Regions from separate parts of the Pseudomonas sp. VEM90 genome, predicted to be linked through region 2. Evidence: predicted binding sites of a transcription regulator. Region 2 holds the regulator's gene; the other holds the start of a gene.
What was found. The regulator FliA, encoded in region 2, starts transcription of late flagellar genes. The targets are predictions, from matches to a motif close to CTAAAGTTTNNNNNNNNNNNGCCGNTAA.

Region 1 (5,232 bases), on a different contig from region 2:
CGTACCTGGGGCTGGTGCTTGGCCAGTTGATCCTGGTGGTGCACCCGCAGCTCGGCCCTGAGTTGCTGATGCTGGTGGCGATGTGCTTTGCCCTGTGCCTGGTGCCCGTGGCGATGACCCGGCGTATTCACCCGGCGCCCTTGCGCCCGGCACCGATGGAGCCGAAGTTCTTCATCAAGCGTGTGCCGCAGTCGCTCAGTACGGTGTTGGGCTCGGGCCTGATTGTCGGCTCGTTCTACGGTCTGGCGCCTTTATATGCGTCAAGCCAGGGCATGAGTACCGAACAGATCGGTCTGTTCATGGGTAGCTGCATTTTTGCCGGCCTGCTGGTGCAGTGGCCGCTGGGCTGGTTGTCTGACCGTTATGACCGGGCCGTGCTGATTCGTAGCGTGGCGGTGGGGCTGGCACTGGCTGCTGCGCCATTGGCAATACTGCCCAGTGTGCCGCTGGAGTTGCTGTTTGGTATCGGCTTCCTGATCTCGTTGCTGCAGTTCTGCCTGTACCCGCTGGCGGTTGCCTTCTCCAATGACCACGTTGAAAGCGAGCGCCGGGTATCGCTGACGGCGATGCTGTTGGTGACCTACGGTGTGGGTGCATGTGTCGGCCCGCTGGCGGCAGGGGTTCTGATGAAGGTATTGGGTGCGCAGATGCTGTATGCCTTCTTCGTATTCTTTGCCCTGGTGCTGGTCTGGCGCATTCGGCCGAAAGCGGTTACCGGCCTGCATCAGGTACAGGATGCACCGCTGGGCCACGTGGCAATGCCGGCGGCCGGTTCGCCGTTGTCGGCGGCGCTGGACCCGCGGGTGGATGAGCAGACCGTGCAGGACGTGATGCAGGCGCCGGTGGCGGCTGAAGACACCGAGGATGAAGAGAAGGGCGCGCAGCAACAGGCGCCTGAACCTGAAGAGGTCAGCAAGTCAGTGTAGGAGCGGGTTTACCCGCGAAGAGGCCAGCCCAGCAGAAACACAAATGAAAACGCCACCTCAGCAGGTGGCGTTTTCTGTTTTACCGACTGACGATCAATAATCGTCCTTGTCGAACCGCCGCGCCTCACGCTGCAGCTGGTACACGAAACTCTCGATCTTGCGTTGAGCCTGCCCGCTCAGATTGTGGAAGCGCACGCCGGCAAAGGTAGTGTTGATGCGCTCTTCATAGTGCAGATGACGCAGTTCGACCATGGTATCCACCAGGCCCAGCGGGTTGCCCGCCTTGAAACGCTCATACACCTGGCCCAGTTGCAAGCGGTCTTCGATATTGCCTTCGAAGCGCAGTTTGCAGCCGGTGGCCGAGATATCCAGCAGCTTGCCTCGCATGGCGCCGTTGCCCTTGAGGTGAGCCCCGTCGAGGATGATGTCGACCAGTTGCGATAGCTTCAGCGCGGCGCGGAAGGCGTTGCGGCGCTGGTGGTAGGTCATCTCTTGCGGCAGGGCGCCGCTGTAGCAGCGGTGGCCGTCGACTTCGCTGATTTTCAGCTCGTGATCGCATTCCCAGGCGATGCGTACACCATCGTGGAAGCCTTCGACGCGGAAGTGCTCGCCGTTCTCGATGAATTTCTCGCCGTCACGGGGGATCATCTCGTCCAGCGCCAGGGTGTTGCTTTCGCGGTCCACGCGCACCACATAGCTCTGGAAGCGCTGGCTGCGGTCGTGGAAGGTGATGATCAGGGGGTCGTGGCTTTCCTGCAGCTGCCGCAAGTTGGCCGCAATCTCCAAGGGGGTGCTCAACACCTTGGGTGGCTGCGGGGCATCGGATTCATTGAACACAGCTTATCGTTCTCCAGGCAAAAGCGACACACGCAAGTGACGGCATTTTGCCACTATGTTCTGTGCCTTGATAGAAAAATCACACTTGGCTGAGCGCACGCGGCTTGGCCAGAGGCGAGGTGCTGCCACGGCTGTCGTAGAGTGAGGGCGAATCGCCGCCCTGAAGGATGCGGATCTGGTTGTTGGTGACCTGCTGCTGCACCTGGATGATCCGGCCATTGGTCTGGTTGACCTGCTGGCAGTCGTCCATCAGTTGCGACAGCATGTCGAGCCGCTGCAGCATCACATCACCATGGGGTGACTGCGCGGCTACAGCCTGCACACCGGTGCGGTCGGCACTCAGGCCCAGGCTGCCGAGCAATTGGCTGCGGCGCTGGCCGTGCTGCTCGAGCAAGATGATCAACGACTGCTTGCGCGCCAGGATTTGCTCCAGCAGCGGCATGTCGCGGCCATGCAGGGCGATTGCTTCCTTGTGCAGAAGGTCGAGCAGTTCCTGCATCGGGGCAATGTCATCTTCGATCAGTTGCAGCAAGGTGGTGTCGTGCATGGCTAACTCTTGGCTTTTCTAGCGTCCGTGAAGTCAGCGCGCCGTACGGTCAGCGCTGGGCTTCGAAATCAAGCAGTTTGCTGGCGACCCGGCCGGCATCGACCTGGTAGCTGCCGTCGGCGATCGCCTGTTTCAACTCGGCCACGCGGGCGCTGTTGACCACCGGCTCGTCGCGCAGCTTGTCGCTGATCTTCTGCAACTGCTGGGCCTCCTGGCTGAGGTGTACTGCTTCTCCGCTGGCATTGGTGGCGCTTGCCGCTTCCTGGCTGGCTGCCGGTTTTTCGGCGCTGCCGGACGCGGTGTTGCCGCGTACGCCGCCCGTGACGGACGGAGAGTTATTCAAACGACTGAAGTCGATGACCATAATCAGAAACCTCTGGGTATTTGGACGCTTGCCTTGTTTTCGGCCAACCCGATATAAACTTTAGGCACAAATGCACTGCCGCCTGTCGGCAAGCCCGCGAACCCGTGTTCTGACACAGTTTAGGAAAAGCGGTTCCTCACTGCCAGCGCAATCTGGTGGTTGGCCTACATACTGACCTCGACCTGGCCAGGCCCGGTAACCCTGGCCTTGACCACGCGTTTGGAGTTGAGGTTGCGTACCCGGATTTGCTCGCTCAGGCCGCCTTTGCTCAGGGCTTCGCCCGGCATGCGCACGCTCAGGCTGCCACTGCGGGCAATGATCACCACATGGTCACCCTTGCGAACCACCTCGGCCTGTTCCAGGTGTTGCGGGGTGAGCACCTGGTCGATCACCGTGGGGCGCAGCATCTTCATGCCCACCGCCTGGTCCAGTTCGGTCAGAAAGCCCTGGCCCAGGGTGCCGACATCGCGCTCGCGCAGGGCCACGTCACCTTCGCCGACCGTGTTGTCGCGCTTGAGCGGGCGGGTTACCACTACCACGTCGCGGAAAAGTCGCACGGTGGCCGGTACAAATACCGTCCACGGTGCTGCGCCGTTGCAGCGTATCCTTACCGTCACCCGGCCCAGCGGCTTGGCCGGGCTTTCCAACGAAGCGTCCAGCTGCTGGCTGCACAACGGCATGCGCAGGCGTGGGTCCAGCGGGTTGACCTGGATTTCATAGCGGCCGGCCGTCTGGGTGGTGGACAGATAATCTTCAACGGTGAATTCAAGAAACCCTTGGGTGACACCGATAAGCTGTTCAGGCAAGGTGAACGCGTCCGCTACCGTGCGAACGCCGGGCATCAGCAGGCACAGCGTGGCCAGCAGGCGTGTCAATCGTCGGGAAAATGTCGTTTTCGTGTGCATGACACTCAAAAAAGCAAAGCCCGTGCCGACTCGCTACCTGAGTGGCAACGAAAGGCTGAAACGTTAAGGAGTCTGGCATGGCGGGTGTTATGGATTCGGTCAACCAGCGCACGCAGCTGGTGGGGCAGAATCGCCTGGAATTGCTGCTGTTCCGCCTCAATGGCGAACAGCTTTACGGCATCAATGTGTTCAAGGTCAGGGAAGTACTGCAATGCCCTGCGCTGACCTTGCTGCCCAAGGCGCACCCTGTGGTGCGTGGCGTTGCCAATATTCGCGGGGCGACCATCCCGATCCTCGACTTGTCGATGGCCACCGGGTTGCGGCCGCTGCAGGAAGACACACGCAACAGCTTCGTGATCATCACCGAGTACAACACCAAGACCCAAGGCTTCCTGGTGCATTCGGTGGAGCGCATCGTCAACATGAACTGGGAAGAGATTCATCCGCCACCCAAGGGGACCGGCCGTGACCACTATCTGACTGCGGTCACCCGGGTGGACAACCGCATGGTCGAGATCATCGATGTGGAGAAGGTGCTGGCCGAAGTGTCGCCGTCGTCCGAGTCGGTATCGGCCGGTGTGATCGATGCCGAGGTGCAGGACAAGGCGGTATTGATGCGGGTGCTGACCGTCGACGACTCGTCGGTGGCGCGCAAGCAGGTCAGCCGTTGCCTGCAGACCGTAGGGGTCGAGGTGGTGGCGCTCAATGATGGTCGTCAGGCGCTGAACTACCTGCGTCAGCTGGTGGATGAGGGCAAAAAGCCGGAAGAAGAGTTCCTGATGATGATCTCGGACATTGAAATGCCGGAAATGGACGGCTATACGCTAACGGCGGAGATTCGCAGCGATCCGCGCATGCAAAAGTTGCACATCTGCCTGCATACTTCGCTTTCCGGGGTGTTCAACCAGGCAATGGTCAAGAAGGTCGGCGCCGATGACTTCCTGGCCAAGTTCAAGCCGGACGACCTGGCCCAACGGGTGGTCGACCGGATCAAGGCAGCGCATTGAAGCAGCCGGGGGCATGCCCCTCGGCACCAGTGATTGAAAAGAGGCGGCAGTAGTGTCTACGGGTAATTTGGATTTCGAACAGTTCCGGGTCTTCCTGGAGAAAGCCTGTGGCATCCTGCTGGGCGAGAATAAGCAGTACCTGGTTTCCAGCCGTCTCAACAAGCTGATGGAACAACAGGGCATCAAGAGCCTGGGTGAGCTGGTGCAGCGCATTCAGGCCCAGCCGCGCGGCGGCTTGCGCGAGCAGGTGGTCGATGCCATGACCACCAACGAGACCCTGTGGTTTCGCGACACCTATCCGTTCGAAGTGCTGAAGAACAAGGTTATCCCCGAGTTCATTCGCAACAACCCCGGCCAGCGACTGCGCATGTGGTCGGCGGCCTGTTCGTCGGGGCAGGAGCCGTATTCCATCTCGATGGCGATCGATGAGTTCGAGCGCAGCAACCTCGGCCAGTTGAAGATGGGGGCGCAGATCGTCGCCACCGACCTCTCCGGCACCATGCTGACCAACTGCAAGACTGGCGAATACGACAGCCTGGCGATTGCCCGCGGCTTGTCCCAGGAACGCTTGCAGCGCTACTTCGACCCCAAGGGACCGGGGCGCTGGGCGGTCAAGCCAGCGATTCGCAGCCGTGTCGAGTTCCGC
Region 2 (5,232 bases):
CGCGCACCTGGCCAAACATGCTGTTGACCGTATCCAGTGCCTCGAGCACCACATCCATCAGTTCCGCATCGACCCGGCGCTCACCTTTGCGCAGGACGTCGAACACGTTCTCGGCGATATGGCAGCACTCCACCAGCTCGTTCAGCTGAAGGAAGCCGGCGCCCCCTTTTACAGTGTGGAAACCGCGAAAGATCGCATTGAGCAGGTCGGCATCGTCAGGCCGGCTTTCCAGCTCGACCAGTTGCTCGGACAATTGCTCAAGAATTTCGCCGGCTTCTACCAGGAAATCCTGGAGGATTTCTTCATCGGCGCCGAAGCTCATCAAACGTGCTCCTTAAAAACCAAGGCTGGACAGCAGATCATCGACATCGTCCTGACCGGACACGACGTCTTCACGCTTATCGGCATGAATCTGCGGACCTTCACCCCGAGTCGGATGTTTTTCTCGATCTTTTTCTGCACGCAATTGATCGTGATCATGGTTTATACCGGCAAAGCGGTCGACCTGGCTGGCCATCAGCACCAGCTTGAGCAGGTTGCTTTCCACCTCGGTCACCAGTGTGGTGACGCGCTTGATCACCTGGCCGGTCAGGTCCTGATAGTCCTGGGCCAGCAAAATGTCATTGAGGTGCCCGGAAACCTTGCGGTTACCCTCAGCGCTATGCGTCAGGAAACTGTCGACTCGCTTGACCAGATCACGAAATTCCGGCGCAGCCACTTCGCGGCGCATGAAGCGCTGCCAGTCGGTGCTCAGGGCCTTGGCCTCGCTGGCCAGCTCATTGAGCACTGGTGTGCTTTCCTCGACCAGGTCCATGGTGCGGTTGGCCGCGCCTTCGGTGAGCTTGACCACGTAAGACAGGCGCTCGGTGGCGTCGGTGATCTGCGACACCTCTTCTGCCTGCGGCATGGTGGGGTCGATCTGGAAACTGACGATGGCGCTGTGCAACTCGCGAGTCAGCTTGCCGACTTCCTGATACAGGCCGCGGTCGCGGGTCTGGTTCAACTCGTGAATCAGTTGCACCGCCTCGCCGAAACGGCCCCGCTCCAGGCTTTCGACCAACTCCTGGGCATGCTTCTTCAGGGTCGATTCGAACTCGCCCAAAGACGTTTGTGATGAATCCATGACGCGCCCCCCGTAACGTGACTCAGCCGTTGACGCGTTCGAAGATCTTCTCGATCTTCTCTTTGAGCACCTGAGCGGTGAACGGCTTGACCACATAACCATTGACGCCGGCTTGGGCCGCTTCAATGATCTGGTCGCGCTTGGCTTCAGCGGTCACCATCAACACCGGCATGCTTTTCAGCTTGTCGCTGGCACGCACTTTACGCAGCAGGTCGATGCCGGACATGCCCGGCATGTTCCAGTCGGTCACCAGGAAGTCGTAGTGACCGTTTTCCAGCATTGGCAACGCCGTGGTGCCGTCATCGGCTTCATCGGTGTTGGTGAAACCCAGGTCACGCAACAGGTTCTTGATGATCCGCCGCATCGTCGAAAAGTCGTCAACGATGAGGATTTTCATGTTCTTGTCCAATTAGACCTCCAAGCAGTCTCAAACGCGCTCGGCCTACCGAGCACGCACTCATTCAATTCGGTACAACGTGGAAAACGACTGCAACGACAGCGGGCTCAACGCGCCCGCCATTCCCCCAGGCGGCTGCGCAGGCGCGCGGCACACTGACTGTGCAACTGGCTGACCCGCGACTCGCTGACCCCCAGCACCTCACCGATCTCCTTGAGGTTCAGCTCTTCGTCGTAGTACAGCGCCAGCACCAGACGCTCACGCTCCGGCAGGTTGGCGATAGCCTCGGTCAGGGCAGCCTGGAAGCGCTCCTCCTCCAGCCCGCGCGCAGGTTCGACCTGGCCACTGGCGCCATCCTCATGCAGCCCTTCGTGCTCGCCATCCTGCAACAGGTCGTCGAAGCTGAACAGGCGGCTGCCCAGGGTATCGTTCAAGATCCCGTAGTAATCATCGAGACTCAATTGGAGTTCGGCAGCAACTTCATGATCTTTAGCGTCACGGCCTGTTCTGGCTTCTACTGCACGCATGGCATCACTGACCATACGAGTGTTGCGGTGCACCGAACGCGGTGCCCAGTCACCTTTGCGCACTTCGTCCAGCATGGCGCCGCGGATGCGGATACCCGCGTAAGTCTCAAAGCTGGCGCCCTTGCTGGCGTCGTATTTGTTGGCCACTTCCAGCAGGCCGATCATGCCGGCCTGGATCAGGTCCTCGACCTGTACGTTGGCCGGCAAGCGGGCCAACAGGTGGTAGGCGATGCGCTTGACCAGCGGGGCGTAGCGTTCGATCAGCTCGTACTGGGCATCCTTCGCCGCCCGGCTGTACATCTTGAAACCGCTGGCGTTCATAGTACGGGTCCCGCGCTGGTGGGTTGCACCAAGCGCTCGACAAAGAACTCCAGATGACCGCGCGGGTTGGCCGGCAGCGGCCAGCTGTCGACCTTCTGCGCAATCGCCTTGAAGGCCAGTGCACACTTGGAGCGGGGGAAGGCTTCGTAGACGGCACGCTGCTTCTGCACCGCCTTGCGCACGCATTCGTCGTAAGGCACGGCACCCACGTACTGCAGGGCAACGTCAAGGAAGCGATCGGTGACCTTGGTCAGCTTGGCAAACAGGTTACGCCCTTCCTGCGGGCTCTGCGCCATGTTGGCCAAGACACGGAAACGGTTCATGCCGTAGTCGCGGTTGAGCAGCTTGATCAACGCGTAGGCATCGGTAATCGAGGTAGGTTCATCACACACCACCAACAGCACTTCCTGGGCGGCACGAACGAAGCTGACCACCGAGTCACCAATACCCGCAGCAGTATCGATCACCAACACATCGAGGTTGTCACCGATTTCGCTGAACGCCTGGATCAGCCCGGCGTGCTGGGCCGGGGCCAGGTGCACCATGCTCTGGGTGCCCGAGGCTGCCGGCACGATGCGCACACCACCAGGGCCCTGCAGCATCACGTCACGCAGCTCGCAACGCCCTTCGATGACATCGGCGAGGGTACGTTTGGGGGCAAGGCCCAGCAACACGTCGACATTGGCCAGGCCCAGGTCGGCGTCCAGTAACATGACCCTGCGGCCAAGCTCGGCCAGCGCCAGGGACAAGTTCACTGAAACGTTAGTCTTGCCGACGCCACCTTTGCCACCGGTCACGGCGATCACCTGTACGGGATGCATGCTACCCATGTCTGTTCTTTACCTTGTCTCGCTGGGACTCAGGCCACACGTAGGGCAATTCTGCGTGCCCCTTGGCATAGCGACTTTGCACACGCTTCATGGTCAACCCGCTCGCCGTGGGTTGTGATAGAGATCAGCGAACATGTCGGCCATGGCCTCTTCGCTGGGCTCGTCCTGCTGCTGCACATTCACGGCCCGCGTGACCAACTGGTGGCCCCGCGGCAGGTGCAGGTCGTCAGGAATGCGTGGGCCATCGGTAAGATAGGCCACTGGCAGTTCATGACTGATGGCAAGGCTCAACACATCGCCAAGGCTTGCCGTTTCATCGAGCTTGGTCAGGATGCAACCGGCCAGGCCACAGCGCTTGTAGCTGTGGTAGGCGGCGGTCAGCACCTGCTTCTGGCTGGTGGTGGCCAGCACCAGGTAGTTCTTCGCGGCAATGCCACGCCCGGCCAGGGTTTCCAGTTGCATGCGCAGCGCAGGGTCGCTGGCCTGCAGGCCGGCAGTATCGATCAGCACCACGCGCTTGCGCAGCAGCGGCTCCAGCGCTGCTGCCAGCGACTGGCCCGGGTCGACGTAAGTCACCGGCACGTTGAGGATGCGGCCCAGGGTCTTGAGCTGCTCCTGGGCGCCGATACGGAAGCTGTCCATGCTCACCAGCGCCAGGTTCTGCGCGCCGTACTTGAGCACGTAGCGCGCGGCCAGCTTGGCCAGGGTGGTGGTCTTGCCCATGCCCGCCGGGCCCACCACGGCGATCACGCCGCCCTCTTCGATCGGCTCGACTTCAGGTATTTCGATCATCCGCGCCAAGTGAGCCAGCAGCATGCGCCAGGCCTGGCGCGGCTCTTCGATCTCGGCGGTCAGGTCCAGCAACTCGCGGGCAATCGGCCCCGACAGGCCGATGCGCTGCAGGCGGCGCCAAAGGTTGGCCTGCTGCGGCTTGCTGCCCTGCAGCTGATTCCAGGCCAGTGAACCGAGTTGCACTTCCAGCAACTCGCGCAGGCCCGACAGTTCGGAACGCATGGCATCGAACAGGCGCGGATCAACCGGTGCAGCAACCGGTGCGGCGGCTGCCTCAGGGATATCGGCGTGCGGCTCGACCAACGGTTCGGCAGCGGTCAAAGATTGCCCGGCGAACAATTGGCGGTTGTTGTCGCTGCTGTCCTGACGCTGGTCCAGCTCGGCCTGGGCACTGGCAATGCGCGTATGGGTCTTGCGCAGCTCTTGTTCCAGCTCGGCGTTGGGCACACGCGGGGCCAGGGCGGACAGCTTGTAGTCCAGCGCGGCCGTCAGTTCGACACCACCGGCAATGCGGCGGTTGCCAATGATCGCGGCATCGGCGCCCAGCTCGTCACGAACCAGCTTCATGGCCTGACGCATATCGGCGGCGAAAAATCGCTTAACTTGCATTATCCCCTACCTCAGCCGTTAGGGCCCACGGTGGCAACGATGGTGACTTGCTTGTTGTCAGGTATTTCCTGATACGCCAGAACATGCAAATTCGGTACAGCCAGGCGACCGAAACGCGACAACATGGCGCGGATCGGGCCGGCGACCAGCAGAATGGCCGGCTGACCCTGCATTTCCTGGCGCTGGGCCGCCTCGATCAGCGAACGTTGCAGTTTCTCGGCCATGCTTGGCTCCAGAAGAACACCGTCTTCCTGACCCTGCCCAGCCCTTTGCAGACTATTCAGCAAAATCTGTTCCAACCTTGGCTCCAGGGTAATCACTGGCAGCTCCGACTCAACGCCGACAATGCTTTGCACGATGGCGCGACACAATCCGACGCGCACCGCCGCCACCAGCGCGGCGGTATCTTGACTCTTGCCGGCATTGTTCGCGATGGCCTCGGCAATACTGCGAATATCGCGCACTGGCACCTGTTCAGACAACAGTGCTTGCAGCACCTTGAGCAGCCCCGACAAGGAAATGACACCCGGCACCAGCTCTTCTGCAAGTTTAGGCGATGCCTTGGCAAGTACTTGCAACAGTTGCTGAACCTCTTCGTGGCCGATCAGTTCGTGGCAATGTTTCTGCAGGATC

Region 1: a site for FliA is predicted at 2,711-2,738, ahead of flgM (flagellar biosynthesis anti-sigma factor FlgM). Genes of this name have one in related genera too.

The regions. Positions count from the first base shown of each region.
Region 1 covers NZ_JBTRAR010000034.1:294-5,525, reverse strand. Annotated here, with positions in the region: gene ACYCCG_RS24550 (MFS transporter) at 1-926, shown strand, start outside; gene ACYCCG_RS24545 (flagellar brake protein) at 1,020-1,763, opposite strand; gene ACYCCG_RS24540 (flagella synthesis protein FlgN) at 1,843-2,310, opposite strand; gene flgM (flagellar biosynthesis anti-sigma factor FlgM) at 2,360-2,674, opposite strand; gene flgA (flagellar basal body P-ring formation chaperone FlgA) at 2,839-3,579, opposite strand; gene ACYCCG_RS24525 (chemotaxis protein CheV) at 3,657-4,586, shown strand; gene cheR (protein-glutamate O-methyltransferase CheR) at 4,639-5,232, shown strand, end outside.
Region 2 covers NZ_JBTRAR010000008.1:40,384-45,615, reverse strand. Annotated here, with positions in the region: gene ACYCCG_RS10015 (chemotaxis protein CheA) at 1-322, opposite strand, end outside; gene ACYCCG_RS10010 (protein phosphatase CheZ) at 335-1,123, opposite strand; gene ACYCCG_RS10005 (chemotaxis response regulator CheY) at 1,146-1,520, opposite strand; gene fliA (RNA polymerase sigma factor FliA) at 1,628-2,368, opposite strand; gene fleN (flagellar synthesis regulator FleN) at 2,365-3,198, opposite strand; gene flhF (flagellar biosynthesis protein FlhF) at 3,292-4,599, opposite strand; gene flhA (flagellar biosynthesis protein FlhA) at 4,611-5,232, opposite strand, start outside.